Regions from separate parts of the uncultured Umboniibacter sp. genome, predicted to be linked through region 1. Evidence: predicted binding sites of a transcription regulator. Region 1 holds the regulator's gene; each other region holds the start of a gene.

Region 1 (7,489 bases):
AGCTACGTCGCGAGACCTTGGTTCAGATCGCCGAGGGTAGTGCAGATCTTATTGTTGGTACCCATGCGGTTTTTCAGCCGGACGTTGCTTACCATCAGCTAGCCCTAGCCGTTATTGATGAGCAGCATAGGTTTGGCGTTGATCAGCGGCTGGCGTTGCGTCAAAGGGGCATCGAGAGTGGCTGTGCGCCTCACCAACTGATTATGACCGCGACCCCCATTCCTCGTACGTTAGCGATGACTGCTTATGCTGATCTCGATTGCTCGGTGATAGATGAATTACCACCCGGGCGAACACCTATTCAAACCTTACTTGTAAGTAATCAGCGTCGCGCGGAGGTTGTTGAACGAGTCCACGCAGCATGTTCAGGCGGGCAGCAAGCCTACTGGGTGTGTACTCTGATTGATGAATCCGAAGTGGTTGAGGCTGAAGCTGCCGAGGAGACCTGTCAGCTACTCCAAGCTGCGCTGCCATCTCTATCTATAGGCTTAGTCCACGGGCGCATGAAAGCGGCCGAAAAGGCGCAGGTAATGGCGGACTTCAAGGCTAAAAAGCATCATTTGCTGGTGGCAACCACGGTGATTGAGGTGGGTGTCGACGTTCCGAACGCCTCGGTAATGATAATTGAAAACCCGGAGCGCTTAGGGCTCTCACAGCTCCATCAGTTACGCGGTAGAGTGGGACGCGGGACGCGTGAGAGCTTCTGTATCTTGATGTATTCAACACCGCTCTCGCAAAATGGCAAAGCTAGATTAGGAGTGATGCGAGAGAGCACCGATGGCTTCGTGATTGCTGAAAAAGATCTCGAACTTCGTGGTGCGGGTGAGTTATTAGGTACTCGTCAAACTGGCGATGCAAGCTTTAAGATTGCTCATCTCGAGCGAGACAGTCACCACCTAGATGATGTGGCCGAATTAACTGAACAGTTTCTACAGGACTACCCGGAGCGAGCCCAGCCGTTAATCGACCGATGGCTCGCGGGGGCAGAGGTATTCGCTAACGCTTAGTTAGCGTTGGCGAATACGTCGCGGTTAAGTTTATTCTCTTTGACGGCTACCACCGTTGATACCGCGGCATCGCCAGAGACGTTGATGGCGGTACGAATCATATCGAGTAGACGGTCTACGCCGAGAATAATAGCAACGCCTTCAACTGGCAGTCCTGCCTGCTGCAATACCATTGATAGAGTGATTAGACCTACGCCTGGCACACCGGCGGTACCAATCGATGCCAAGGTTGCTGTAAGAATAACGGTTAGATAGCCAAGTAGACCGATATCAATACCATAAATCTGCGCAATGAATACCGTCGCCACCCCTTGCATGATGGCCGTGCCGTCCATGTTGATGGTTGCACCAAGTGGTATGGTAAACGATGCCACTGAATTGTGGATACCAATTTTCTCTTCGGCCACTTCCATGGTGACGGGCATGGTCGCGTTTGAACTAGCGGTTGAAAAGCCCATCGAGAGAGCAGGGCGCATTTTCTTGAAAAACATCAGTGGGCTGAGCCCTGCAATAAACTTTACCAAGCCGCCGTAGACAAAGGTGGCGTGGAAGATTAGGACAAATACCAGCGTTGCGATGTACCAAAATAGCGAGCCCAGTGCGCCCACATCCAGCGTAAAGAACAGCTTCGCCAAGAGGCAGAAAACACCATAGGGTGCGAAGTTCATTAAGATATTTACCATCTTCATGATCACTTCGTTGAAGTTGTTGAAGGTGGAGGCAACGCGGGTGCCAAAATCACCGGCCTGTGACACGGCAACACCAAATAGAATAGCGAACACAATCACTTGTAGCATGTTGCCTTCAACCATCGCCGCAAAGGGGTTGCTTGGGAACATGCCAACTACAACATCAATCAACGGGGGAGATTCTTTCGCACTGAAAGCGTCAGCGCCAGGAAGCTCTAGAGAGATTCCATCGCCCGGATTGACGATGTTGGCAAAGAAGAGGGCAAGGGTAATAGCGATACACGTGGTTATGACGTAGAGGCCAACGGTTCTGAAGGCAATAGCCCCCATACGAGAGTTCGAACCCAGTGACGATGTTCCGCAAACTAAGCTGACAAAAACCAGAGGAACAACTAATAGTTTCAACGAGTTGACGAAAATTTGCCCACCCATGTCGAATAGACCATCCGCTAGCCAAATACCATAAAAATTGGTGATGGGGTTATCAGGGAAGAGGCTACCGAGTAGCTGCATTAGTAGCCCTAATGCTATACCCGCTAACATGGCCAGCAGGATCTTACTTGTTAGGCTTAAGTTCATTGTATCCTCATTGGGCTGGGCCCACTGTTTATTCATGGTTATTAGTTAACTGATGCTACCTGTCTACGCAGCGCTATTCAAATTAGGCCATGACCTTTGGCAGCGATTTAGCCAGCGAAGCTTTCTCTGAGATCGAACTGCCACCGAGACTGAAGCCAATCAGTGCCCCCGAGACATTATAGGCCAACGCTTTTACTCCACCTTCCACATGTTCGACCTGCCAATGAACTGGGGTTTCTGGTGTGGTGTCAGGTGGGTTCGTTACAATGGGAAAGCGAGAGGTCTTAATGGTCACTGGCATCGCTGGGTAACTAACGGCCGTTGGTGTGCCTGATAATGTTTGCGCAAGCGCTCTGACACATTGCATCAAAGGCATGACATAATAAAGTAAGTGTCCATCCACCTCTGCGCAATCGCCCAGGGCGTAGACATGTTTCACTGAGCTACGAAGCTCTCGATCGACTTGTATTCCTCGCTCGCACGCTAACCCGCTCTGACGGGCTAATTGGGTTCTAGCTCTCACTCCCACCGCACTCAAAACGATATCAGCAGCTAATTCAGTGCCATTGTTAAGGGTAGCGACCACACCATCTTTGTCTTCCCGAATGGCAGTGACCGCAGTACTGAGATGCAGATCGATGCCCTCTTCCGTAAATTGGCTGACGAGTGCATTGCCAATAGCTTCGTGGCAAAGGTTACTAAGGAGTGTAGGCTGAAGTTCAACTAGGCTAATTTTCGCGCCCGTTGTAAGTAGGTCGTTGGCGTATTCACAACCAATAAGTCCGCCGCCGATAATAAGGATTCGCTGAGCGGTTTTGGCGGCTTCCTGAAACTCGGCGAATTGCTCAAGGTCATTGACAGCAAACGTCTTGCTCTGAGCGGTATTCTCGATAGGCAGGTTGATGGTTTCAGAGCCCGCGGCGATGACGAGATCGCGATAGTTAAGCTGTGTTCCGTCAAAGGAAAGCACACGCTTATGCGTGTCGATGGCGTCAACGCTAACAAAGGTATGGATGGTCGCACTTAACTGCTCAGCCATTTTACCTGCGTCGGCCATTGTTAGGCCTTCTGCCGTTTTGTCTTTGCTGAAGGCAGTTGACAGCATGGGTTTGGAGTAGCTTCTGCCACTATCCTGCGTCAACATTATTAGCGGTGTTGACGAGTCGCGCTTACGCCACTCGCGCGCAAGATTGTAGGCGGCGAGGCCCGTGCCGATGATGACGAGCGGAGCGTCTTGGTTAGACATAGGTGTCCCTTAACTCGATAAAAATGATCAATTTTCTAGTACCGCACCAGTAACCGCGAAGACAAATCTGGTAGCTGAGCGCTAGTACTTAACGTTAGAATAGCCTTAAATCATAACATGGCTTCGCATTATCATGTGGCAACCTGCTGACAAAATTTCCTCACAACTACCGCAGTCTATTGGTCGCTGGCTGTGCGAGCGAGGATCACTTACTGAACAGCTGTCCAATTGGTGTCGTCATGATATTCGTGTCTCTGTGCTCCGGCAGGATTGGATTAAGGTCATGGATGAGGAGGCTTTGCTGCTGGGGATTTCCCTCGACCAAGGTGCGTTAGTTAGAGAAGTGCTCTTATCGAGTGACACTACCCCTTTAGTCTTCGCCCGAACGGTGATTCCAGACTCCGCGCTAAAAGATAGTTTTGAGTTTATCGCGGAGCTGGGGGATCAACCTTTAGGGCATTGGCTGTTCGCCAATCCTGACGTTCAGCGTGGTGAGATTGAGATACAAATGGCGCAACCGGAGCAGCATCAATTTGAGACGCGGCATTGGGGCCGAAGGTCACTATTTAGTTACGGTAAACGCCAGATCCTCGTCGCCGAATATTTTTTGCCCAGCTTTGTGGAGTTATTGAATGCTTAAGCGCTATATTCCAGCAAACTATTTACCCTACTACCACCTAATGCGCGTCGACCGACCTATCGGCACGCTCCTATTGCTGTGGCCAACTTACATGGCCCTGTTTCTAGCAGCTGGTGGATTCCCTAGCTGGCAGAATTTCGCTATCTTTACTCTGGGTGTGTTTCTAATGAGGTCGGCGGGCTGTGTCATCAACGACTATGCGGATCGGAACGTTGACGGTCATGTGGCACGTACCTCACAACGACCATTGGCGAGTGGAATAGTCAAGCCAGGTAGCGCGCTCAAGCTTTTTGCCGCACTTATTGCCATGGCCTTTGTGGTCGTGCTGCTTACTAACCCATTCACTGTGCTGTTATCAGTTGGCGCTTTGTTGTTGGCGTCAACGTATCCATTTATGAAGCGATACACACATCTTCCCCAAGTCGTTTTGGGTGCGGCTTTTGCTTGGGCTGTGCCGATGGCTTTTGCAGCAGAGCGCAATACCATCCCTCCAGAAGCGTGGTTGCTCTATGCGATTGTGGTGTTGTGGGCAGTGATCTACGACACCTTTTACGCAATGGCTGACTATGAAGATGATCTAAAGATCGGGGTAAAGTCCACGGCCGTGCTGTTTGGTTCAATGGCGCCGACTATTATTCTAGGGATGCAGGTGGCGATGATTGCGATGCTGCTGCTATTAGCTCATCGTTTTCAGTTGGGAGTCTTCTTTATGGCGGCTATTGGTATCACTGCGGGCTTATTCGCCTATCAGCAGTCATTGGTTCGCGGAGATTTGCCAAAACCCTTCGAGGCGTTCCTCAACAATCATTGGATTGGTCTCGTTCTTTTTGTCGGCATCGCCTTGACTCTGTTGCTATAGTTTAAGTGTTGTCATACGGCTGTCACAAAAGCGTTGTTCAATATCCCCAAGGGTGATTGAATGATGATACGAGGAGATTAGTCTTGAACAAACTAAAGGTGCTAATTGTTGACGATGAAGCGGCAATTCGCGATATGGTTGCGATGTCGCTCGAACTTTCTGGATTTGGTTGTATCCAGGCTGAAAATGGCCTCGATGCGCTCGCCTTAATTGTGGATGAGAAGCCTGACCTAGCATTGGTAGACTGGATGATGCCCGAGATGTCGGGGATTGAACTAACTCGTCGCCTTCGGCGCGATGGAATTCTTAACGAGATGCCAGTAATCCTTCTCACCGCAAAAGCGGAGGAAGACAATAAAATTAGCGGGCTAGAATCCGGCGCAGATGACTATATTACCAAGCCGTTTTCGCCACGCGAATTAATTGCGAGGATTAAGTCAACGCTCCGTCGAGCTGGTAAGCTAGATGCGGAGCGCAGCATTTCAGTAGCCGATCTGGCTATCGAGCCAGCGAGTCAGCGGGTTAAGATTGGTACGCAGACAGTCAAACTAGGACCGATTGAGTATCGACTGTTATACTATTTTGCTACTCATCAGGATCGAGTGCACAGTCGAGAGCAGCTACTCGACAAGGTCTGGGGCGCAAACGTATATGTCGAAGAACGTACCGTTGATGTGCATATTAGACGTCTTCGTAAAGCGTTAAGTGTAGATGGGCACGAAGATTTGATTGAAACAGTCCGCGGTAGCGGTTACTTGTTTAATTCTAAACTCACAACGGAGTAACGAGTGCAAGCCACACGCTATCGAGGCCTAATCGCCGAACTCAAGCGCGCAGCAATTATTATTGGACTGTGCCTGCTGGCTGGCATCCTTTTAGGTCAGCCTTTGGCGGGGTTGGTCGTGGGTAATATCGCCTATTTCTTTTTGCTCTTTCGCGAGGCTAAAGAATTTTATCGTTGGTTTGAGGGTAAGAGCTCGGCCCTTCCCGAGGCCAACCAAGTGCTCGTAGATGTCGCCGAGGCCATTCACTTTATTCGGGCCAGTCACCGTAAAACCAAGCGTCGCTTGCAGCAGCAATTAAGTCGAGTTGAGAAAAGTACTTCAGCGCTAGCCGATGGTGTGGTGGTGATTGCAGAGGGCGACTGTCTGCAGTGGTGGAATGCCGCAGCTGGAAGCATGTTAAAACTCGAAGCGAGAAGCGACTCGGGACAGGCTATTACCAACTTCGTTCGGGACCCGTCATTTTTTGCTTACCTTGAAGCAAAAGACTACTCGCGACCTTTTCAACTTGAGCCTAGCGGCGACGGCGCTCAAGTATTGCAACTTCAGGTCACTCAGTACGGAGGCAATGAGCGCCTAATCGTACTTCGAGATGTGACCCACGTGACCCAGCTAGAGCAGATGCGTAAGGACTTCGTCGCCAATGTCTCACACGAGCTGCGCACGCCTTTAACGGTGTTAAAAGGTTACTTCGAGACCTTCGAAGATTTCGGCGAAATGCTGCCACCGAACATCTCTAAAGGGCTACAACAGATGTCCTCGCAGGTGGAGCGCATGAATGAGACCGTTGAAGATTTGATGCTGTTATCGCGCCTTGATGAATCCGATACGCTGAAAACGAGTGGCTTGTTGGATTTGTCTGCCTTGGCTCGGCGAGTTATGGGCGCCGCGCAAGAGTTGTCGGCGGAACGGCACGAATTTTTAGATGAAATTGAAGATGGTCATAATATTATGGGTGTCGAGACGGAGCTCTACTCAGCGCTTAGCAATATTGCTTTTAATGCGGTGAAGTATTCGCCAGATGGCGGCACTATTCGCTTTCGGCTCCGGATAAAAGGAGAGAAGCTCTCGTTCGGGGTTAAGGATGAGGGTGTTGGTATCGAACCCAAGCATATTCCTCGCCTGACCGAACGATTTTATCGAGCCGATAGTTCACGAAACCGAAAAATTGGTGGCACGGGTCTAGGGCTTGCTATTACCAAGCATGTCTTACTGCGCCATCAGGCAGAAATGAAAATTCTAAGCTGGCCTGGAAAGGGAAGCACCTTTCGGGCAATCTTTCCCCGCCTTAAAACGTCTTCAGAGCTGGACCCTCAGAGCTCAGCTCGAACAAAGGTTGGCACTGCGGTAGACGATTGATCAGGGCTATACACATAGCCATCTAGATCATAGGACCTTAAATCGCTTAAGCTGAAACCTGGATTATCTATCAACCATCGCGCCATTCTTCCTCTTGCCTTCTTGGCGTAAAAGCTGATGACTTTCTCTTTGCCGTTCTTCGTATCTTTGAACACCGGAGTCACGATGGTAGCATTTACGAGCTTAGGTTTAACGGCCTTGAAATACTCATTTGAAGCGAGATTAACCACTACGTCATTCTTAGTTTCTAGAAGGTCGCGGTTCAGTTGCTCGGTGATGTCTGAGCCCCAAAACTGGTAGAGATTGTTGTATTCGTCGAAAGTGAACT
Region 2 (7,489 bases), on a different contig from region 1:
CGTTAGTGAAAGCGCTGCCGAAGGCAAAGCGTAAATCATTTGTACCCGTCCCCGATTTTGTTGATAGGGTGATGCCGAGGCTTCGCAACGGAACTCGTTCACTGACTCAGGCTTTGTCTGACGAATTATCCTATGTCAGTAATGTTCGCTTTGAGCCTAGCGACTGGCAGGAGGGCGCGTTAGATGACTTCTATCGTTTGAATATTGTGGTGGTGGACGAACGAAAGAAGCGCTTGGCGATGGGGCGAAACCTCAATCAGCTACGACAGCAGCTGAAAGCGAAGATTCAAGCCGCGCTGGCGGCGGCTCAGAATGATGAGATCGATACGGTAGAGTCTATCGTTGAATGGAACTTCGGGGATCTGCCGCGCGAGCGGATGATTGCCAAGTCAGGCGTTAAAATTACGGCTTACCCAGCGCTAGTAGACGACGGCGAATCGACTTCGCTACAGTTATTCGATCGCCGTGAGGAAGCCCAACTTAGAGGAGTCCGTGGCTTAGCTCGATTAGTCCTCTTGCAGCTTCCGACTCAGGCAAGAGATATTCGTAAGGAAGTATTCCGAGACAACAGGATTAAACTCGCATTGGCGGCAATTTGCCCTAGAGACCAGCTGATCGAAGATCTGTTGATGGTGGCAGCACGAGAGGTTTTTAAGCTTCAAGAATGGCCTGCCGATCAAGCGGCTTTTAACCAGCGAGTTAACGCTCATCGAGGTGAGTTTTTACTCTACTGTCGCGAACTGGCCAATTTCTTAACCAAACTATTAACCGACTACGCCGAATTAAGAGGGGTGTTACGGAAAACCAATAGCCTGGCACTTACCTTCGCCGTAGGAGACGTCAAGAATCAGTGGGCGGAACTTTTCGGCCCGGGCTTCCTTTGGCGTACCCCTAGAAAGTGGTTAGACCAATATCCACGTTATTTGCAGGCTAGTTTCAAGCGGCTTGAACAGGTTCAGGGAAAGGTTCAGAAGGATCGGTTAGCAATTGGCATGATCGATGCCTATTTACCGGACGTAATTAACAAATTGAAAGCGGAAGAGGGTCTTATGTGGGAATCCGAAGCTGCATTGGTAGATTTTCGCTTTATGATTGAAGAGTGGCGAGTCCAACTGTTTGCTCAACCAATGAAAACGATTGTGTCGGTTTCAGAAAAACGGATTAAGCAGGCATGGATTGAGGCTAGCCAACAATGAGACGCTGTGAACAGCTGCTTGCTTAGGCCTGTCACTTCATTAAATTTCTTTGGGAGTACATCAAATGTCTAATAAAATTCTACCCGCAGTCGCTGCACTCAGTGCCGCTTTGGCTGCGGTTTCAGCCGCGGACCTTGAAGCCAAGCCGTTTTCAGCTGAAAACCTTGATAATGGTTATTTCGTTAACTTCGCAGAAGGAAGCTGTGGAGAAGGCAAGTGCGGCGGCGAAGGCGCTGACGATAGTGAAGGCTCATGCGGCGAAGGCAACTGTGGTGAAGCGGATGATTCCGAGGGCAGCTGTGGTGAAGGTAAGTGCGGCGGCGAAGGTGCTGACGACTCAGAAGGCAGCTGTGGTGAAGGCAATTGTGGCGGCGAAGGTGCTGACGATTCAGAAGGTAGCTGTGGCGAAGGTAAGTGCGGCGGTGAAGGTGCTGATGATTCAGAAGGTAGCTGTGGCGAAGGTAAGTGCGGTGGTGCATAAGCATTGACACACTTTGCTGAGGTTAACGGCGTAGGTTTAGGCCTGCGCCGTTCACTTATAAGTCAGTTACAGGCACCAGGTGGTTGTGACGGGATTGATTTTTTCGAACTTGCTCCAGAAAACTGGATCAATTTAGGCGGACGTTATGCCGATAGGTTGAAGTGGTTTAGTGATCGCTTTCCTATGGTTTGTCATGGCTTGTCACTAAATCTAGGCGGACAGGATCCGCTGGACTTCAAACTGCTAGCGGACGTGAAAGCGTTTCTTCGCTTGCATAATGTGAAGTGCTATTCTGAACACCTTAGTTTCTGCGGTCACGGAGGTTTACTCTATGACTTGCTTCCCATACCGTTTACCGAAGAGGCTGTGACTCATGTTGCAGATCGCATCCGTGTTGTGCAGGATTATCTCGAACAGCCGATCGCGGTTGAGAATATTTCCTATTATCTAGCGCCCAGCCAAGAGCTAAGCGAGATTGAGTTTGTTAATGCGGTATTACGTGAGGCTAACTGCCGACTCATGCTAGATATCAATAATGTTTACGTGAATAGCGTAAATCATTGCTATGACCCCATCGATTTTATTGCGCAATTACCCAATGAACGGATAGCCTATGCGCATATCGCTGGACATGCTGATGAAGCTGAAGATCTCAAAGTCGATACGCATGGAGCGCCGCTAATTAAGCCAGTTCTGGATTTAGCACAGACTTGTTATCGTCGCTTTGGGGCTATTCCTACGGTGCTCGAACGTGATTTCAACTTTCCGCCACTCGCTGAGTTAAAACAGGAAGTCAGTGACGTGAAGCGCGTTCAGGAGAGAGCTCTTGTCGAACTTTCGTGAATTACAGAGTGCCTTAGCTGCTAGCGTGAGGTTTAAGCATCATGATGAAAGTCTTAACGTTGAAGCGCGTCGTTTAGCAATCTATCAGCGCCTAGTATTTAACAATTTATTCGGCTTGCTAAGCGGTGGTTACAAAAAACTTCGCCGAGCAGTAGGCGATGAACAGTTTCGCAAGCTGGTTCGAGCATTTCTAGAGTCCGGGATATCTCGCACCCCTTACTTTGCGGAAATATCAGGGGAGTTCCTCAATTGGTTCGTTCAGCAGGATGCTCCTAAATGGCAGCATGAGCTTGCTGAATATGAGCGCGCGGGGATTGCTATTGATATAGAGAGCATGAATTGGCCGTCAGCGGAGACAATAACAAATCGTCCGGATGGTGTTCACTTCTCACCCGCTATCGCGTTGTTATCCTTCGACTATGCAATTTACGAGGCGAATGAAGGCATTGAGCCGCCTAAGCAGCCAACCTATATCTTACTCTATCGAAACCCGCACAATAAATTACGCTACAAACTGTTAAACGCTGCGAGTTTCAGCTTGCTGGCTCTGCTGCTACAGGAGCAGAGTCTAGGCGAAGCGCTGTTGACTATTGCTACCTCAATGAGGGTAGACGGCCATCACATTGAAGCGCCGGCGCGGGATTTGCTGGCGGAGTTACAGCGTGAAGGAGCAGTCGTATCCCTTCCCAAAGCTGTAGAAACCTAAACAGTCGAGGCCTTTAGTGACTGGGGTAACAGACTGTTGATGGTTAAAGCATTTGATGGTGCCACCGCGTTACAACCTATCCGCTTCCAAGTCTAATCCTTTTGTCAGCGCTTCCGGTACCTTCGAACCTTGTTCTGCCGAATATGCCAAACGCCGACCTCCGCAATAATTTCGACGCAATTCAGGGTCGTCAGTGCTTAACGTTCATATCAATCTTTTTAGTATTATTATTTTCACTGAAGTTATTATTTGTAACATAGTTGTAATAAATGAACGTAATAATAACGTCATCGAAACTTAATAAAACTTTAATTAAAGGGTAAAACTATGAACAAAAAGCTTCTCGCAGCGGCAATATCAGCAGCTACTTTCGCACCGATGGCCATGGCTGAGACCACCGGTCCTACCTGGTACGGTAAGGCAAATGTCGCTGTTGTTAATGTTGATGAAGGTTCCGATGCGACGTGGGATCTTGTTTCTAATGCTTCTCGAATTGGTATCCGAGGCTCCATTGATCTCGGTGAGGGTCTAGAAGCTATCTACCAGTTAGAATATGAAGTATCAGTAGATGACGACGATGACGTATTCAAGCAGCGTAATACCTTCGCTGGTTTCCGTGGCGGCTTCGGTACAGCTTATGCGGGTCGTCGTGATTCGGCACTTAAATCTTCTGCAGGCAAAGTTGACTACTCGAACGATTTGGCTGGCGCCGATATCAAACAGATTATGTTGGGTGAAGAGCGCTTCGACGACGTAGTCGGTTATATCTCTCCTAAATTCGCTGGTTTTGAAGTTCACGCTCAAGCGTTCTTGGATCAAGGCGAAGATGATGACAACGCTACCGCACACAATTCTATTTCGTTGAGCTTTAAGGACAGCGGTTTGGTGGCAGCAGTTGCCTATGACATGGAAACCAAGTCCGATGCAGGCTTTGCAAATATCCTTCGTGGTACCGGTCAGTACACGATGGGTGATCTTCAATTCGGTGGTATTTGGCAGACTGCTGAATCCGCAGAAGGTGCCGATTTAGGTGATGTGTTCAACGTGTCAGCTAGCTACAAATTCGGTAAGGTTAAGGCTTGGGGACAATACGGTGAAGGCTCTCAGCCAGTGGGCTTAGCTGATGGTTGGTTTGACGCTAATGGCGATACTGCCGTTGACTCATTGTCTATGTTAGTGGTTGGCGCAGACTATAAACTAAGCAGCGCTGCCAAGCTTTACGCCTACTACTCTGACCTTGAAGCGACTGATTTAGCTGGAATGATGGCTGAAGAAAGCACGCTAGGTTTAGGATTTGAAATCAAGTTCTAAGTATCAGCGCTAGATTTTTGGGCCAACGTTTTGCCTAAAATCTATGATAAGTTTGAAAAACCCAGCCCGCGCGCTGGGTTTTTCGGTAAATACACCTAGCAAATACTAATGCCCAGATAAGAGTTTATGCTAACCTAAACAAAATCTCGGATTATGGAAAGATCTTTGGAAAAGCGTTTAGTTTTCGTGAGTGCTTTAGCGTCACTCTTCCTCAGCGCTGCTTCTAGCGCACAAGACTCAGAAGCAGAGTCGCCTTCAGATGGTGAAACAGCGGTAGCTATTGCGGCTGAAACCCAGAATTCTGCGGCGGTAGAAACTGAAAACAACTCCGTCACCTATGAGAGTTACGGCAGCGACATCGGTTTCGCGCAAACTCAAGTGGCACCCTATGATGGTGACCCTTTCGAGGATCTCAATAGAGCGATGTTGTCATTCAATGACGTCGCCGATCGCTATATTCTCCTACCTATTGTGACGGGTTATAAATACATCACTCCTGATCCAATTGAACGTAGTGTTGATAATGTCTTCGCTAACTTAGACGATATTGGCAGTGCCGCAAACTCTATTTTGCAGTTAAAAATTGTAGATGCCGGCGTCTACACGGGTAGGTTTTTGACCAACACCACTATCGGCGTGCTGGGCATCTGGGACGTTGCAAGTGAGCTAGGTATGCGCCGTTTAGAGGGTGAGGACTTTGGTCAGACCTTGGGTTACTACGGTGTTCCCGAAGGGCCTTATTTGATGCTCCCTTTCTATGGCCCCAGCACACTCCGGGACGCCCCTGCGCGTTATGTCGATAGCTTTGTCGATTACACCAGTTATGTTGATCATGTTCCAACTCGTAATACCTTAATAGGCGTTGAGGCCATCAACGTGCGCAGCCAGCTAATTCAGGCTGAAGCATTTATCACTGGCGATCGTTATACCTTTATTCGCGATGCTTATTTGCAGCGTAGGCGGTATCTAGTGCTCGACGGCAAGATGCCGGATGACGAAGAATTTGATGAATTTGGTGGCTTTGGTTCATCCACCGATGGCTTTGGCGGTGAGAGCTATGGTGGTGAGAGCTACGATGGTGAGAGCTACGATGGTGAGAGCTACGATGGTGAGAGCTATGGCGAAGATATTAATGGCATGAATACTAACGATACCACCCCAGAAGCTAGCAACGGTATCGAGGAAAAAGCACTTGAAACTGATGATAGTGAAAATAGCGATGCTAACTTGCCTTAACGCAACGAGGCCAATCAAAGTTACTAAACCGAGTCAAGCAGCTGCCGGCCCATAGTCAGAAGGAAAAGCAATGACCAACGTGGATAGTCAGCCAAACCGATACACGCTATTGATTATTGAAGATGACGATATCGTTCGTGATAGTTTGTCGCTCTACTTTTCCGATTGTGGTTACAATATCGTAGCGGCTGAAGATGGTGAGATGGGCCTAGGACTATTCGCGAAACAATCACCGGATGTTGTAATCAGCGATTTAAAGATGCCCTATGTCGACGGATTATCCGTTCTTGAAGCTATTGCAGAGCAAGGACGTAACGTTCCGTTTATCGTCGTTTCCGGTGCCGGAAAAATGCATGAGTCAGTCCGAGCTCTCCGACTTGGTGCCCATGATTACTTTGTTAAGCCGATTGTTGATATGGAAATTCTCGAGCTCTCCATTGAGCGAGCTATTGAACAACGCTATCTCAAAGAACAAAATCAGCGCTATAGAACTGAACTTGAGGGTGCAAATGAGGAGCTAAATCAGAGTTTACGAACGCTCCGACAGGATCACAAGGCTGCCCTACAGATTCAGCGGGCAATGCTCCCGCAGCAAGCGCTGCAAATAGCCGATGGTATGATTAGCCACTTTTGGCGTCCGTCTTTGTATGTGAGTGGTGATTTCCTTGACTGCTTCGATGTTGAAAATCGTTTTACGGTTTTCTACCTAACTGATGTTTCAGGTCACGGGGCACCCGCGGCGTTTGTGACTGTTTTTCTGAAGCACTTGTCTACCACGCTGTTAAAAGCACACAGAACACATAAAGGTCAGCGACGACGTTTCAATACTCCTAGCGACATTCTTGAGGAGATTAACCGGCAGTTAATCTCAGCGAATCTTGACCGCCATGCCACCATGTTTTTTGGCATTGTCGATAGACGGAAACGCATACTTCATTATTCGGTAGCGGGGCATCTGCCTCTCCCAATTCTCCATCGTGATGGCAGGGCTGTTTATTTGCGTGGAAGTGGCATGCCTTTAGGGCTACTAGAGGATAATGAGTGGCCTAATTCAAGTATTATGCTTCAGCCTAACGATCAGATTGTGGTGTGTTCTGACGGAGTTTTCGAGCTGATGAAAAATGGTGAATTGATTGAGAATGAATCACAGTTACTTAAAGTTGTTGAAAAATCTCATTCAGTTGATGAAATTGTGGAAAATTTAGGCTTAAATGAGAAAAATGATGTACCGGATGACATCGCTATTCTGTTGTTTCAATTAGGCTAATAAAGAATGAATGAAGGCAAGTTACTCTCTGCCAGTACCAATGACACGTATGTGGTTAAGTTGGTCGGCGATGTCCGAGTCCCGTTGTGTAAAACGATCGATGAATGTGTCGAGACGATTTGCGCTAATCCTTTCAAACATCTCACTGTTGACTTTAGTGACGCCGAGAACGCCGATTCAACAACGTTAGGTCTGATGGCGAAGCTGTGTATCCGCGCCAAATCGCTCTGTGGCGTTATGCCTGTTATCTACACGCCCCATGCCGATATGACTCGATTACTTAATTCGATGGGTTTTAATAACATATCGATTCTGAGTTCCTCTCAACCGACTGATTCCGCGAACCTTTTGCCGATTGAGTGTGTCAGCGAGTGCTGTGATGATGAGACCGCAAAAAATCATGTGCTTGAGGCACATCGAACCTTGATGACACTATGTGAGGGTAATGA
Region 3 (7,489 bases), on a different contig from region 1:
GCCTCGGTTCCAAATGCCACAGTTTGGGCAGAATTTTCAGTGAGTTGTTCACAGAGCTGAACCAGCTCGCTAATCCCCGCGTCAAAGGATGGAACTGAATTAATCAGTGGCGCTAGTTGAATGATAGCGCCGGTTTTGGCCGCAAGCTTGGCGCAGTATTCGGCTATCTCTTGGCGCAGCTGATCTTGGATTAGGTCTGGTAGCGTCCGAACATCGAAATGAATATTCACTTCGCCACAGATCCGATTCGGACTATCGCCACCATGAATACAGCCAAAGTTCATGGTGGGATAGGAAATCGCGAAACGCTCATCGTGATAGCGTGAACGTAAGCTCCGCTTCAAGCGCTTTAAGTAACTAAGCAGGGTCACCGCAATGTCCATGGCATTGAGTCCAAGCTCAGGGTTGGAGGAGTGCCCGGATTGCCCGACAATTCGAATAGACTCCATCATCACCCCTTTGTGGGCGCGAATGGGGGTAAGTCCAGTGGGTTCGCCAATGACTGCGGCACGGCTAATAGGGTAGCTTTGGTCACGCAGCGCCATGGCACCGGCCATCGACGATTCCTCATCAGCCGTGGCAAGAATAATCAGTGGTGCCCGATATTCATGGGCCTTGAAGTGCTGCGATGCCGCTAGCGCGAGTGGGAAAAAGCCCTTCATATCTGTGGCGCCTAAACCATACAGGGCGCCGTCACGTTGGGTGAGCTGCCAGGGGTCCTGCTGCCATTTGTCGGGGTTGCAGGGCACGGTGTCAGAGTGCCCAGAAAGAATCAAACCGCCACTGCCAGTGCCCAAGGTGGCCACAAGATTGAACTTGCCAGGGTTATTTGGCAGCGCCATTTTCTCAACTCGAAACCCCAGAGACTGAGTCCACGAAGCGAGCAGATCGATAACGGCTTCGTTGGATTGATCGTAACTACTGCTCGTAGAGGACACTGAGGGCTGCGCCACGAGTTGGGCCAATTGCTGGGTGTAGTGGGCTAAATCCATACCTTAATGGTCCTCGTGACTAACTGTGGTAGTGGTTTTGGTGGTCAACCATAGTGTCTAAGTTAACATGGAACGACAAATGAAGCAGGTGTCGCGAATGAATCCGTTTAGATCATCCGTAGCGAATCAGACTGGCAACTGAAGATTGGTAGCCTAGCCAACCGTAAAAAAGGGGCATCCGAAGACGCCCCTTTTACACCACTTAAGCGCTAGCTTCTTAAGCGTTAGCCGAAGATACCCTTCAGGATGTAGAAGAATAAAATAGATAATCCTGCGCCAGCTGGAAGTGTTACCACCCAACTGACTCCAATCGTCCCGACCACGCGTAAATCCAGTGCACCGATACCGCGGGCAAGACCTACACCTAATACCGCACCGACTAGACAGTGGGTGGTGGATACCGGCAAGCCAGTACCGGATGCCAAAACAACCGTTCCGGCAGCACCCAGTTCAGCAGCGAAGCCACGACTTGGAGTCAGCTCGGTAATACGCTTACCAATGGTTGCCATAACTTTGTAGCCGTAGGTGGCTAGGCCAGTGATGATACCAATACCACCAATCAGCAGAATCCAAGGTGGAACGCCTGCTTTACTCGCAATCACGCCGCCGCTTTGAATGGTGCTATATACCGCAGCCAAAGGACCGATGGCATTTGCCACATCGTTTGAACCATGGGCGAAAGCCATTGCCGATGCGGTAAAGATCATCAAGACCGCAAAGATCTTTTCAACACCGTCAAAACGATGCCCGGCTTCGAACTTCGGCTCTTCAACATTACGCATCAGGAATTTTCCGAGGGCCGCAATGCCCAGGCCAACAACTGCCGCGTAAAACGCCGCTTGGCCGTAGCTTAAATCCAAGCCCACATGCTTAAGGCCTTTCACCATGGTAACCATGGAGATTAAGAAGCCCGTTAAAAACATATAAACGGGGATATAGCGCTTCGCATTACTAAACGGAGAGTCCGTATTCAAGATGAACTTATGCGCCGAGAGGAACAGTAGGAACGCCATGGTCCCAGAGAGAACCGGCGATACCACCCACGAGGCAACAATTCCGCCGACCTTAGCCCAGGCTACGGCATCGGCAGAAACACCCACTGCGGCGAAACCAACAATGGCCCCCACAATAGAGTGGGTGGTAGATACCGGCCAACCGAAGCGACTTGCGATAAGTAGCCAAGTTCCGGCAGCCAATAGTGCAGCGGACATGCCGTAGACTAACCACTCAGGGTTATCTTCGAACACCAGCGGATCAATAATGCCCTTACGAATCGTTGAGGTAACTTCTCCGCCAGCTAAGTAGGCGCCGGCGAATTCCATGACCGCGGCAATGATAATAGCTTGCTTGAGTGTTAGGGCGCGTGAACCGACAGAGGTTCCCATCGCATTCGCGACGTCATTGGCACCAATACCCCAGGCCATGAATAAACCAAAAGCACCCGCTAGAAGTAAGAGGGTAAAACCGTGATTTGCAATAATATCCATTAGTTAGACTCTTTTTAACCAGTTAACGAGCGGTGAGGATTTGTAAACGAGATCCAACGCTTTGCGCGCGATCTGACAAATCACCAACACTTTCAATCGTGCGATATAGGAAGATGACATCTACCGGAGGTAGATCTTTCTCAATTTCGAATAGTTCGTAGCGAAGCTCGCGCTGAAGCGCATCTGCATCGTCTTCTAACTGGTGAATTCGATCAACGATTTTATCGACAATGGCAAGCTCGCGACCACGGAAACCGGATTCTAACAGGTCACCCAGTTCGTCAATCGCTTTGCGGGTCTCATTGACACTTTCAACTGACACGGCAACGAAGGCTTTGAACTTAGCTTGCAGCGGCGCAGGGATTTGCATGCGACGGCCAATGATGACGCCGGTTAAATCCTTCGCACAGTTCGCAATTTTATCTTGGCTGTGAAGCATCTCTAAGATGTCCGAGCGCGCAACGGGCAAGAACAGTGACTTAGGTAAGTTATTGCGAATGTCCGCCTTCAACTTATCAGCTTCTTTCTCTGAGTCGGAGATGAATGTCCGCGTTTTGGTGGCGGCATCCCAGTCTTCGTTGATCACTTGATCAAAAAACGAATCGGTTGCAGAAACACATTTGTCCACTTCAACCATGTGGTTGCGGAGAATGTGCAGCGGTGACCGAGTGAATAGGTTACCTAGTGCTTGACCAATAGCCATAGAAGGAAAAGTCCTCATCTATTAATAAAGAGTTACCGAAGATTCATCGTCCTTCGGAAGTTCGGCGCGATTGTTACAGGTTTGTGTCCGAAGGTCACTTTTTTTCAACCCTGAGTATAGTCATTCACTCAGAATTGGATGATAAATAAACAGAGATCAAAGGAAATTGTGACAAGCTAAGCGCAAATTGCAAATCTTTAGCCTGATATCGCTATGGAGGTGGTGGTGGCGAATGGTTGAAACTGCTACATTTAAAGCATTAATAAAATGAGAGAATTAGCTATGAGTAGTGCAGCAATTGCCCCGCCCAATCGGCCCGTTGCCGATCTCGAGTGGTTGGTGAGTAGTTTAACTACCGCAGGTATCTTCGATGAATTGTCGCTGCTGCGGCTGCGCTCGCGCACGCGCGATCCTGAGTTTGCTCGCTCTGATGTCAGCTATCTCGCAAGTGCCGACATCATGGGCGCAGGCGGCGAAGTCCTCTCGGGCGAAAAACTTGCTCAGTGGTTGGCAGAGATTGCCCAGCTGCCGATTAAACAGATTAATCCATTGCAGGTTGATGTGGACCAGGTCACTTCGGTGATGTCTAAGGCCTACGCAGTCAATCATGAAATTCTCTGCCTAGACGTCTTAGCTGATGAGCTGGTTATTGCCGCTGCGGATCCATTTCGCACGGACTGGCAGGAAGGGCTAGTTCACACCTCGCGCAAGCGTATCCGCGTGGTAATTGTGGATGCCAATGCGCTGCTTCGTTATACGGAAGAATTCTATGCCTTGGCACGCTCCGTTGCGGGTGCAGGCGCTCAAGCTAAACAGGAAAATCGCCGGAGTGCGCCAAAGGGCCTAGAGCAACTTGTTGATCTTAAGTCATTACAGTCACCGGAAGCGAATGACCAACATATCGTTAACATTGTTGACTGGTTACTTCAGTACGCGTTCGAACAGCGCGCTTCAGATATTCATATTGAACCTAAGCGAGAACAGTCGCGAGTGCGCTTCCGCATCGACGGCGAGTTACAGACGGTCTACGACCTGCCGAGTGAAGTGAACGCGGCGGTGACGTCACGTTTTAAAGTCTTGGCGCGAATGGATGTTGCCGAGAAGCGTCGGCCTCAGGATGGGCGTATTAAGACCCGAACGCCAAAGCAACTGGAAGTCGAACTTCGTCTTTCTACGCTACCCACCGCGTTTGGGGAAAAGTTGGTGATACGTATCTTTGACCCAGAGGTATTACTAAGAAGCTTTAGTAGCCTAGGTCTTCGTGGGGGAGATCTCCGAGCTTGGGAAACCATGACGGTGAAGCCGCACGGAATCGTCCTGGTTACCGGGCCAACGGGCTCAGGTAAGACCACGACGCTGTATTCATCACTTAAAAAGCTCTCTACTGAATCGGTGAATGTCTCGACCATTGAGGATCCCATCGAAATGGTGGAGGAAAGCTTTAATCAAATGCAGGTACAGAACAACATTGGCTTGGACTTTGCCTCTGGGGTGCGAACGCTGCTTCGACAGGATCCTGACATTATCATGATTGGCGAGATTCGTGATCGTGAGACGGCAGACATGGCCGTTCAGGCGGCGCTCACGGGCCATCTTGTATTGTCTACGCTACATACCAATGACGCTCCGTCATCAATTACCCGCTTGATGGAATTTGGGGTTCCCCATTATTTAATTAAGTCCACCTTGATTGGGGTGATGGCGCAGCGTTTAGTTCGGGTGCTCTGCGGCGACTGTAAAACCGCGGCAACGGTAAGCGATGAAGCTTGGGATACCCTGTGTCAGCCATTTAAAATCAAGAAGCCGACAACGATTTTTGAACCCAAGGGCTGTAAATCCTGTCGACACACGGGCTTCCACGGAAGAGAGGGAATCTACGAAGTCTTGGAATGGGAGGCTAACTTGTCCTCGCTCGTCGGTGCCGATGGAGCCACCGATCAGCTGCGCCGAGCCGCCTACAAGAACGGGATGAAGTCACTTCGCGCTGCCGGAGCCCTTAAGGTTGCGGCAGGTATTACCACTTTGGATGAAGTGTACCGAGTCACTCCCGCAGAATAATGACAAATGCTATGCAGAATAACGACACACGCTATGCAGAATAACGACACACGCTATGCAGACATTTGATTCGGCTCGGCGGCAAAAGTTAGCCGAACAACTGGCTGAATTACCCAAGTGGCAGGGGTGTTCAACACAGCTTGAAGTGGTCCTGATGGGGTCCGATTATGTTGCTAATTTACTCAGCGCAGAACGAATAGATCTGGATCTGCTTAACGCTATGCTTAGCGAGACCATCCAGCTTTCGCATCTCTGCAGCGTCACGACGCGAGCGAAGTTACTGGCCTATGCCAATGAGGCTGACTTCAACCGAGCCCTGCGTCAACTCCGTCAGCAAACGCAGACGCTGCTTATTGCGCGGGATCTAGCGCGACTATCGGATACTCAGCAAACCTGTAAAGAGATCAGTGAATGTGCAGACTTTTTTATTGAGCTAGCACGAGATTGGCATCAACAGGCCGCCACGGCGCAATATGGCCAAGCCTTATCAAGTTCAGGTGAGCCGCTATCGCTAGCGATTCTGGCGATGGGCAAACTCGGCGGACGCGAGCTGAATCTGTCCTCCGATATCGACCTCATTTTTTGCTTTCGCGAGGCGGGCTATACCCAGGGTGAAAAACAGCTCGATCATCAACGTTTCTTTACCAAAATTGGTCAGGGGATTATCCGGAGCTTGGATCAGGCAACGGCCGATGGTTTTGTCTATCGCGTTGATATGCGCCTTAGACCCTATGGCTCCAGTGGCGCCTTGGTCAGCAACTTTGACTCGTTTGAACAGTATCTACAATCTCAAGGTAGACCTTGGGAGCGCTATGCCATGGCCAAGGCACGTATTATTTCGCCGAGTGCTGAGGACCAGTTAACGCTACGTCAGCAGCTTTCGTCGTTTGCGTTTCGCCGTTACATCGATTTTAGCGTGATTGACTCACTGCGAGAGATTAAGTCGCTGATCAAGAGTGAGAATAAGCGGCTCAATCGAGTTGATAACGTTAAGCTCGGTCGCGGCGGGATTCGCGAGATTGAGTTTATATCTCAGAGCTTTCAGGTGGTGCGTGGTGGACGGGAGATTCGACTGCAATCTCCCAGTTTGTTTTCCGTGGCGCCACAGCTGGTTGAACTGGGGTTAATGACGGCAACGGATGTTGAAGCACTACTAAACGCCTACCGTTTTCTTCGTGATGTTGAACATCGGATACAGGCTTGGCGGGACGAGCAATCGCAGACACTCCCAGGCGATGAAAAGGGTCGAGCTCGCATTGCCTGGCTGATGGGCTTTGCTGAACTCAGCGACTTTGAGGCCGAGCTCGCTCGCCACCGTGAGCTGGCCAGCACCATGTTTAGTCAAACGATTACCGATGAGCCTCGTGATCAATCCTCGCGCTTTAAATTGAGTCCTATTTGGTATTCGCTATGGGAGATGGATATCGCCGAGGCCAACTTGGATGCCTTTGGCTATGACTCCATTCAAACGGTGGTGGAACAGATTCACGCCGTCCGGAGCAGCCGAGTTATCGAACAGCTCACCCCCGAGTCAAGGCAGCGCCTAGACGAATTTGCCCCGCGATTATTGGCTGCCTGTGCGGCGGCCGAGCGGCCGGATGAAACACTAGAGCGAACCTGGCCGCTGTTGAAGTCCATCATTCGTCGCTCCGCCTATATGGTGATGATGCTTGAGCATCCGCAGGTAATGGGCGAGTTAATCAAGCTCGCCGCGTTAAGTCCTTGGATTGCTGAGCAGTTTGTCCGTCACCCAGCCCTGCTTGATGAGCTAATGAATGCACAGCGGCTGTATTCACCGCCAACACGCGAGAGCTTACAGAGCGAGGTACGCGAGCAGTTGATGCGGCTTAATTGGGATGATCTCGAAGGTCATATGGAAGTGCTTAGGTACTATCGTAGAGCCCATATCCTGCGCGTGGCCGCATGCGAGCTAACCGGGCGCCTGCCGCTGACCCAGGTGAGTGATTATCTCACTTGGCTGGCAGAGGTTATTTTAGAGCAGGTGGTTTCTATTGCTTGGGCGCAGATGACGGCTAAGCATGGCGCCCCAATTGTCGATGGCTCCGAAATTCTGGAGGGCGATCATTTTTGTGTCTTGGCCTATGGCAAGCTTGGCGGCATTGAGTTGGGTTACAGCTCAGATTTGGACATTGTGTTTATCCATGACACGGATTCCTTTTTCGCTACGCGCGGCGCAAAGCCAATTGATCACCAAACCTTTTTCAGCCGCCTAGGGCAGCGAATTATTC
Region 4 (7,489 bases), on a different contig from region 1:
GCTTGGGTATTCCGGCTGAGTCTCTGATCAAGCCACCACAGGCACATGCTTAAACATGATGCCTTCAGAGCATTGCCGAGATGGGCTTTCGGTTTGTTGCGCTTGAACAGAAAAAAAAGAACTTCTAGCTCTCAGAGAGCGCCTTCAACAACCTGACCTCTCCCCAACAATCAAAACCAAAAGCCGTAACCCAACGTATCCCTTAAGCACCCCACTTTTAGGCTAGAAACTATGTTTTCGTTATTTAAGAAAGACCCAATAAAGAAGCTGGACAAAATTTATCTCAGTAAGCTCGAAGCTGCGATGTTCGCTCAGCGTAATGGTGACATAAAGACTTATTCGATGATCACAGCGGAAGCGGAAGAGATAAGAGTAAAGATCGATGAATTAAAAGCTGCTCAGCAGCCCTAAGCTGACGCTTGAGATTAAGATTGATAATTGAGATTGATAATTAAGAGCATCGCTTATCACCAGGTATTACCCTCCCGCGTGTTCGCTTTAGCTCGTGGCGTGATCATTGATAAGTAGAGTGCTCTTAATCTCGGACGATGGCATAGTGGTCGCAGACCAAAGCTGTTGAGACAGTGCAGTTAGTTGCCGCTCATCGTAATGTTTGAAATCACCCCGCACAATACACTCCGCCAAGGCTTTGGCGACATCGGGATAAATACAGCGAGTATTTCCTGGTGCACTAAGCCACGCTTCAATCGTGTTCTCATCCAGCGAATTCATCGTCATACCCCAGCCCAGCTTTCGCAATGCAAGGGCATTGGAGTGTTGCTCCATTTGACCTGAAATCGGTTTCACCAAAATCTTCTTACCAAGGAATAGGGCTTCACTCGCTAGCTCAAAACCAGCATTGGTGATCACCCCTTCACTACTGGCTAAGTCATGCTGAAAGCCTGCCCGGGATAACGGGCGTAGGAAGACATTGCCCACTTGCTCCGCTTGCTTGTGTTGGCCATAGTAATAGAACTTCTTATCCGGAAATTTCTGCAACAACGGAATCACATCCTGCGGAGATTCAAAATTAAGGTACACAACAACTTTGTCTTTTTCAGCGGCTAGGGGCTGTTCCGTTACATCAATCATGGGCGGCAGAATTGGGTGGCCGAAATGATGCCAATGCAAACCAATCTGAATTTCTGCCGGAGCAAACCATTTCATTATTGCTCGGGTAACAAACGAGTCACCTTCAATGGGGATCGCGTAATTGAAAGCGCTCTGATGTCCGATATTGATACAGGTCTTTTTCTGAAGACGTGCTGCCCAAGCGGTAACCGGTTCAAAGTCGGAGAGAATGAGATCGTAGCTGCTCAGATCTAGCCCTCTGATATCTTTCATGAATTGAGGAAGATTGTTATCCACCAACGTTTTAAGCACATTGATTCTGCCGCGTTCAGTAGTGAACGTCAGACCCCCTAAGGCCCGGTAGTTGCCAAATTGCTCCATATCAAAATACTGGTCCTGAGCGCGACCACTGAATAGGAAGTCCAGCTCAACCCCCGCAGCGCTTAGATGGGATTCAAGGGCTCTAGCCCTCGTAATGTGGCCATTTCCTGTACCTTGAACGCCAAAAAGTATTTTCATAGATAACCCAATAGATTGAGAGTAATCAAGGCAACCGATGTACCCAAGGTCGCGCCTGCCAGGATGTCAGTGGGAAAATGAACCCCCAGCACAACTCTTGATGAGCCCACCGCAATTGCCCAGATGTGTAAAAGCGGAAATGTCACCGGCACTAGCACACTAATAAGGGTGGCCATCAAGAATGAGGCCGAAGTGTGTCCGGATGGGAAACTGAACTCGTCGCTAGGGATCACTAAACTCTTGTAATTCTTTAGAATCTTCGCGGGGCGGTTGCGCTTAAAACCCTTTTTAAAAATGGTATAAAGCGTCCGCTCTAGTGCGAATGCTGAGACCAGAAGCAGGAACAAATCGAACTCACTAAACAGTAATGACAGAAGGGCTGCAACGGCATAGAGATGGCCGTCACCAGATTTTGAAATAAACAGAGCAGCGCGAATCATTGCTTGTTTGTTAGTGCGCTGAAGTACCCAGTCAAAGGTAAACACATCGTGTTCGTGAACAATCTCAAGAATCTTCATGACACCTCCTCACACAATACGTGTAATGATTTCTCAATGGAGCGCTTCTTCATGGGAATTATTATCGAGGGGATGTGTGAACTTTTTCTTACGCAGCAATGAAAGTTCTATGACATGAGCGGTGACTTGGAGCGAGCGCTAGCGCGCCTAGCTATCGTTTTCTAATGCAATATGAAGGGCCTCTATTCAGCCCCTTAGAGCTTAATCTCATTTAAATTTCTTCGCCGTCCGAGCTTGATCTTGAACCGAATTGACCATTTTCGTAAACGCCCTATCCTTCGCACGGCGCTGGGCGAGCGTAGCGCTGTTGTGGCTATCCTCACGCAGCAATTTTCGGTAATTATCGAGTCGCCGCTGCGTCAAATCACCGTTTTTAAGTGCGATGTTTACGGCGCACCCCGGTTCATTTTCATGCTGGCAATCACTGAAACGGCAGGAATCTGCCAGTGATTCAATATCGGCAAAGGTGAGTTTAATGCCCTCTTTTGCATCAGTAATTTGCAGCTCGCGCATTCCCGGCGTGTCCATTAATAATCCACCGCCCGGCATCAGCGATAGCGCTCGATGGGTTGTGGTATGGCGTCCCTTACCGTCATTCTCGCGAATTCCACCCGTCTCCATGAGTTGGCGACCCAGCAATCCATTTACCAAGGTCGACTTACCAACCCCAGATGAACCCAGGAATGCGACCGTTTGCCCCCTTTGGCAATAGCTCGCTAGCTGGCTAATGTCATTGGGGTCCAGTGCATTAACACACTGCACACTCATGAGGCGGTTTAGCTTCTGAACCTCCTGCTGAATTGCTTCATAGTCACTCTGGAGATCCCTTTTGGTGAGGACTACTACCGGCTCAGCACCTGCCTCCTTCGCCAGTGTTAGGTATCGCTCAATACGATTCAAACTAAGGTCTTCATTGAGCGAGCTAACAATGAATACGCAATCTACATTAGCCGCAATAAGCTGTCGCTTACTTGCTGAACCGGCTGCCTTACGCTGGAATAAAGACTGGCGCTCCAGTAAGCGAGTAATGCGCTCGGAATTGAAGAGCACCCAGTCACCAACACAAATAACACCCAGTGCAGGAGATAGGCTGAAACGATGCGATTGACCCGCCGTTAAGACCACAACTTCCGATTTATGCTGTTCCACAATCCTACCTAACTGGCAACTTTCTAACTCCTCTAGGGAAAGCTGCTGTTGAAAGAATGGTCGCATCCCTAAATCTACTAAGGAAAAGTCGTTCATTGCTATCTCCAATTAATTTGTCAGGCTTGTCTCTCGTTAGCCTCGATAAGCTGTTATTGAGCACTGAAGTGATGAATATCGCGCTAGTTGAGCAATCACGCAGCCTCGCGCCAGCGAACCAAAAATTGCTGGCGTTATTTTAGCTCAATTAATAGCGACAGAAAATTCATACGGGACTAAGACCTCTACAATCTAAGTACAAATCATGGTACAACTAATACGTAGTTACTGGCATAAATAGAACACTAGTTTTCTAGGCAACTAAAATATAATTAAATTATAGAACTACACTAAGGATTCGCAGGTCAAAGATGCCCTGTTAGGCAAAATTTTCATAACAAGTAGGTCCTTATTCATGTATATCACTAGATGGACAGTGTTACTTTCAGTATTCTGGCTGTTGTTATCAGGATACATTCAACCGCTACTGCTAAGTTTTGGTGCGGTTTCAGTCCTTGTTGTCCTCTATGTTTTGAAGCGTATGAATGACGTTGATCAGACGCAACAACCGCTTGGCACTGGGCTACCGCTGATTCGCTATCTGCCATGGCTGTTCGGGCAGATCGTTAGCTCTAGCATCCACGTAACGAAACTAATTTGGGGCTCAGCCGAAAAGGTATCGCCAAGCTTCGCGCTTATTGATGCTAAAGACGTGCCAAACAACTGCCACGCACTCTATGCTAATTCTATTACGCTGACTCCCGGCACATTGAGCGTAGATTTGGTGGACGGCGTAGTCTCCGTCCACGCACTGCAAAAGTCATCTATCGAGACGATTAAGCAGGGAGAAATGCAACGTAAGATTGCCGGAATATGGGGTGAAAAGAAATGACAGCAGTCTACACTGCAGCTTGTATGGCTATTTTGGTCGTTATGGGTATTGCGCTAGTACGAGCGTTTAAGTCACCCACGGTTTACGATCGCATTCTCGGCGTTAATATGTTTGGCACCAAGACCGTTCTCTTTATTGCGGTTGGGGGTTATATGATGGGACGTCCAGACTTTCTAGATATAGCCATTGTCTACGCGCTTATTAACTTTATCGGAATGGTAGCGGTACTTCGATTTTTCGAATACACCGCACCAATTGACTAACATTTTTAGAAGTATGATTAGCTATGTTTTTGTTAGATTTTATAAGTAGCGGCCTTCTCTTTGCAGGGGTATTTTTCGGGCTGAGTGGCGCGATAGGACTTTTTAAGTTCCCTGATTTCTTCACACGTGTGCACGCAGCAAGTATCACGGACTCCCTCTCTGCTATGTTAATTCTCTCGGGTTTACTCCTGCAGACATCCTTTGATTTAAACACTGCGAAGTTGGTATTTATTCTCGCATTTTTAATGATCACCTGCCCCACTGCTTCTCATGCACTTGCTAAATCTGCGCGTCATGGTGGCCTTCTAACTTTGGCTGAAGCTAAAGAAACCAAACAGGAGCAAGTGGATTAATGGATGTATGGATTGATTTAGCATTGCTAGCAATGCTGGCTCTCACTGCGTTGCGAATTATTTTTCTAAAGGACCTATTTGCCGTGGTCATGCTATTCGGCATCTATAGCTTTTTGTCTGCACTGATATTCGTGAACCTTGACGCCGTAGATGTCGCCTTTACTGAGGCTTCAGTGGGTGCCGGTATTTCATCGGTCTTAATGTTGGGTACGCTGGCGATAACAGGTAGGAAGGAAAAATCTAGTTCCCGCTCCCCGTTGCTAGCGCTAATCGTCGTTGGGATTACCGGTGCAGCGCTCATCTATGGCACGCTTGACATGCCTCCTTTTGGGCATCCAAACAATCCGGTTCACGAGCACGTTGCGCCTCGCTATATTGAAGAATCCCCCAAGGAAATCGGGCTTCCTAATATGGTTACCTCGGTGCTAGCCAGTTATCGTGGCTTCGATACGCTAGGCGAGACCGTTGTGGTCTTTTCGGCGCTAATTGGCGTGCTTTCACTGTTAGGAATTCGTAGAAAGGAAGAAGATACTCTACCTAAATCCGGCTTAACGGATCATCACGTCCTTCAGGTTGTTGCCAAATTCATCATCCCGCTGGTGATTCTTTTTGCACTCTATGTGCAGTTTCATGGCGACTTTGGCCCCGGAGGAGGATTCCAAGCAGGGGTAATTGCCGCCGCCGCCTTTATTTTATACGCCCTAGTGTATGGGCTGCCCAAAGCATTCGCTGTCGTTGGCCCTAAGTTTTTAAAGTTCATGGCCTCCTTCGGCGTGCTACTTTATGCCGGTGTTGGCATAACGAGTATGTTTAAGGGCGGGGAATTTTTGGATTACAATAAGCTCGTCACAGACCCTTTAGCTGGACAACACTACGGTATTATCATCATTGAGCTCGGTGTTGGTATCACTGTGTTTGCCGTGATGCTCAGTATTTTTTATGCGGTCAGTAGTCAGGCCGAGAGGGCAAATATCCAGTGAATTTTATTCTCGATTATTACAACTACTGGGTCGTGGTGTTTTTGATGATGACCGGGTTTTACATTGTCATTACCGCTAATAATTTGGTTAAGAAAGTAGTGGGGCTAAACATCTTCCAAACCTCCGTTTTCATGCTCTATATCTCCATGGGCAATGTTGCGGGCGGAACGGCTCCGATCTTAGTAGAGGGTGTGACGCAATATTCAAACCCTTTACCGCATGTACTCATCCTTACCGCTATTGTGGTAGGTGTGGCAACAACCTCCTTGGGGTTATCACTCATTATTCGCATCAAACGCGCCTATGGAACTGTTGAAGAAAATGAATTTCAAAATGAGGATGACGCGGTCTAATGCTTGATCAACACTTGGCTCTACTTCCAATTCTTTTACCATTAGTTGCCGCGCCCATCGCAATTCTTTTAGGCCGCACTGCATTGGTGTGGGGTTTCGCAACCTTTATAAGTACCTGTGCCTTCTTCCTTTCCTGGCAGCTATTCACAGCCGTACTCGCTGATGGCGTCTTGAGCTATGCCGTGGGCGGCTGGGCGCCTCCATGGGGAATCGAATTACGCGTAGATGCCGCGAACGCCTTTGTATTGTTAGTCGTGTCCGCCCTATCAACGCTGGTTTTGATCTATTCGAAGGTTAGTGTTAAGAAAGAGGTAGCGTCAGCGAACCGCGGCTTGTATTACACCGCTCACTTACTATGTCTGGCCGGACTCTCCGGCATTTTACTTACCGGCGATGCTTTTAACCTTTTCGTCTTCCTAGAAATTTCGTCGCTCGCCACCTACACCTTGGTGAGTCTGGCAGCTGACCGACGCTGTTTAACCGCGGCGTTCCGCTACCTCGTAATGGGCACCATTGGCGCAACCCTCATTTTGATTGGGGTAGGCATGCTCTATATGATGACGGGCACGCTGAATATGATAGATTTGGCCGTTAGAATAGACGCCCTCGAAAGCAGCCGTACCATCAACACCGGCTTGGCCTTTATTATGGTAGGCGTCAGCATCAAACTTGCGCTCTTCCCATTACACATGTGGCTTCCAGCCGCCTATACCCATGCACCTTCCGCCGTGACGGCATTTCTAGCCAGTACCGCCACCAAGGTAGCGGTCTACGTAATGATTCGCTTTATCTTTACCGTATTCGGCATGAACTATGTGTTCGACGAAATGGGGATGGATCTGATCCTAATGGCGTTGGCGATTGTCGCTATTTTCAAGTGCTCCTATACCGCCGCGGTGCAAAGTAACGTTAAAGCCATGCTGGCCTATAGTAGTGTTGCGCAAATTGGCTACATGATTCTTGGGCTTAGCTTAGTCAGTGTGATGGGGTTGACGGCTAGTCTCATCCATATCTTCAACCATGCGCTGATGAAAGGGGCTTTATTTATGGCCGTGGGTGCGGTGTTTTATCGTGTCGGTTCCGTTGAAATTAAAGCATTCCGAGGCCTAGGGAAGCACATGCCGCTCACAATGGGCGCCTTTACTATTGCCGGTCTCAGCATTATCGGTGTGCCACTTACCGTTGGCTTTGTAAGTAAATGGTATCTGGTTAGCGCAGCGCTTGAACAGGACCACTGGGTTTTAGCGGCATTAGTCTTGGTTGGTTCTCTCTTGGCCGTTATCTATATCGGTCGAGTTCTGGAAGCCGCCTATTTTCAAGACCTACCTGAGTCGCAGGATGCTACGCAAATCAAG

What was found. Region 1 encodes PhoB, which activates phosphate uptake and scavenging genes when phosphate is short. Its sites were predicted from a motif close to TGTCATAAANNTGTAACA; they were not measured.
Region 2: a site for PhoB is predicted at 3,477-3,494, ahead of Q0698_RS03650 (porin). Genes of this name have one in related genera too.
Region 3: a site for PhoB is predicted at 3,254-3,271, ahead of Q0698_RS08620 (TIGR00153 family protein). Genes of this name have one in related genera too.
Region 4: a site for PhoB is predicted at 2,206-2,223, ahead of Q0698_RS10225 (phosphatase PAP2 family protein). Genes of this name have one in related genera too.

The regions. Positions count from the first base shown of each region.
Region 1 is NZ_CANMGY010000001.1:605,875-613,363, forward strand. Features, by position in the region: gene recG (ATP-dependent DNA helicase RecG) at 1-1,007, shown strand, start outside; gene Q0698_RS02740 (dicarboxylate/amino acid:cation symporter) at 1,004-2,275, opposite strand; gene Q0698_RS02745 (FAD-dependent oxidoreductase) at 2,358-3,521, opposite strand; gene Q0698_RS02750 (chorismate lyase) at 3,655-4,161, shown strand; gene ubiA (4-hydroxybenzoate octaprenyltransferase) at 4,154-5,020, shown strand; gene phoB (phosphate regulon transcriptional regulator PhoB) at 5,077-5,805, shown strand; gene phoR (phosphate regulon sensor histidine kinase PhoR) at 5,809-7,161, shown strand; gene yaaA (peroxide stress protein YaaA) at 7,116-7,489, opposite strand, start outside.
Region 2 is NZ_CANMGY010000002.1:178,360-185,848, reverse strand. Features, by position in the region: gene hrpA (ATP-dependent RNA helicase HrpA) at 1-1,196, shown strand, start outside; gene Q0698_RS03665 (hypothetical protein) at 1,261-1,677, shown strand; gene Q0698_RS03660 (DUF692 domain-containing protein) at 1,681-2,520, shown strand; gene Q0698_RS03655 (putative DNA-binding domain-containing protein) at 2,504-3,226, shown strand; gene Q0698_RS03650 (porin) at 3,554-4,537, shown strand; gene Q0698_RS03645 (VacJ family lipoprotein) at 4,703-5,773, shown strand; gene Q0698_RS03640 (fused response regulator/phosphatase) at 5,844-7,040, shown strand; gene Q0698_RS03635 (STAS domain-containing protein) at 7,047-7,489, shown strand, end outside.
Region 3 is NZ_CANMGY010000006.1:115,885-123,373, reverse strand. Features, by position in the region: gene argE (acetylornithine deacetylase) at 1-992, opposite strand, end outside; gene Q0698_RS08625 (inorganic phosphate transporter) at 1,217-2,479, opposite strand; gene Q0698_RS08620 (TIGR00153 family protein) at 2,502-3,182, opposite strand; gene Q0698_RS08615 (GspE/PulE family protein) at 3,465-5,240, shown strand; gene glnE (bifunctional [glutamate--ammonia ligase]-adenylyl-L-tyrosine phosphorylase/[glutamate--ammonia-ligase] adenylyltransferase) at 5,296-7,489, shown strand, end outside.
Region 4 is NZ_CANMGY010000008.1:83,657-91,145, forward strand. Features, by position in the region: gene Q0698_RS10210 (transcriptional regulator) at 1-53, shown strand, start outside; gene Q0698_RS10215 (DUF6435 family protein) at 232-411, shown strand; gene Q0698_RS10220 (MJ1255/VC2487 family glycosyltransferase) at 499-1,590, opposite strand; gene Q0698_RS10225 (phosphatase PAP2 family protein) at 1,587-2,108, opposite strand; gene rsgA (ribosome small subunit-dependent GTPase A) at 2,316-3,353, opposite strand; gene Q0698_RS10235 (Na+/H+ antiporter subunit E) at 3,709-4,185, shown strand; gene Q0698_RS10240 (monovalent cation/H+ antiporter complex subunit F) at 4,182-4,448, shown strand; gene mnhG (monovalent cation/H(+) antiporter subunit G) at 4,472-4,801, shown strand; gene Q0698_RS10250 (DUF4040 domain-containing protein) at 4,801-5,781, shown strand; gene Q0698_RS10255 (cation:proton antiporter subunit C) at 5,778-6,134, shown strand; gene Q0698_RS10260 (monovalent cation/H+ antiporter subunit D family protein) at 6,134-7,489, shown strand, end outside.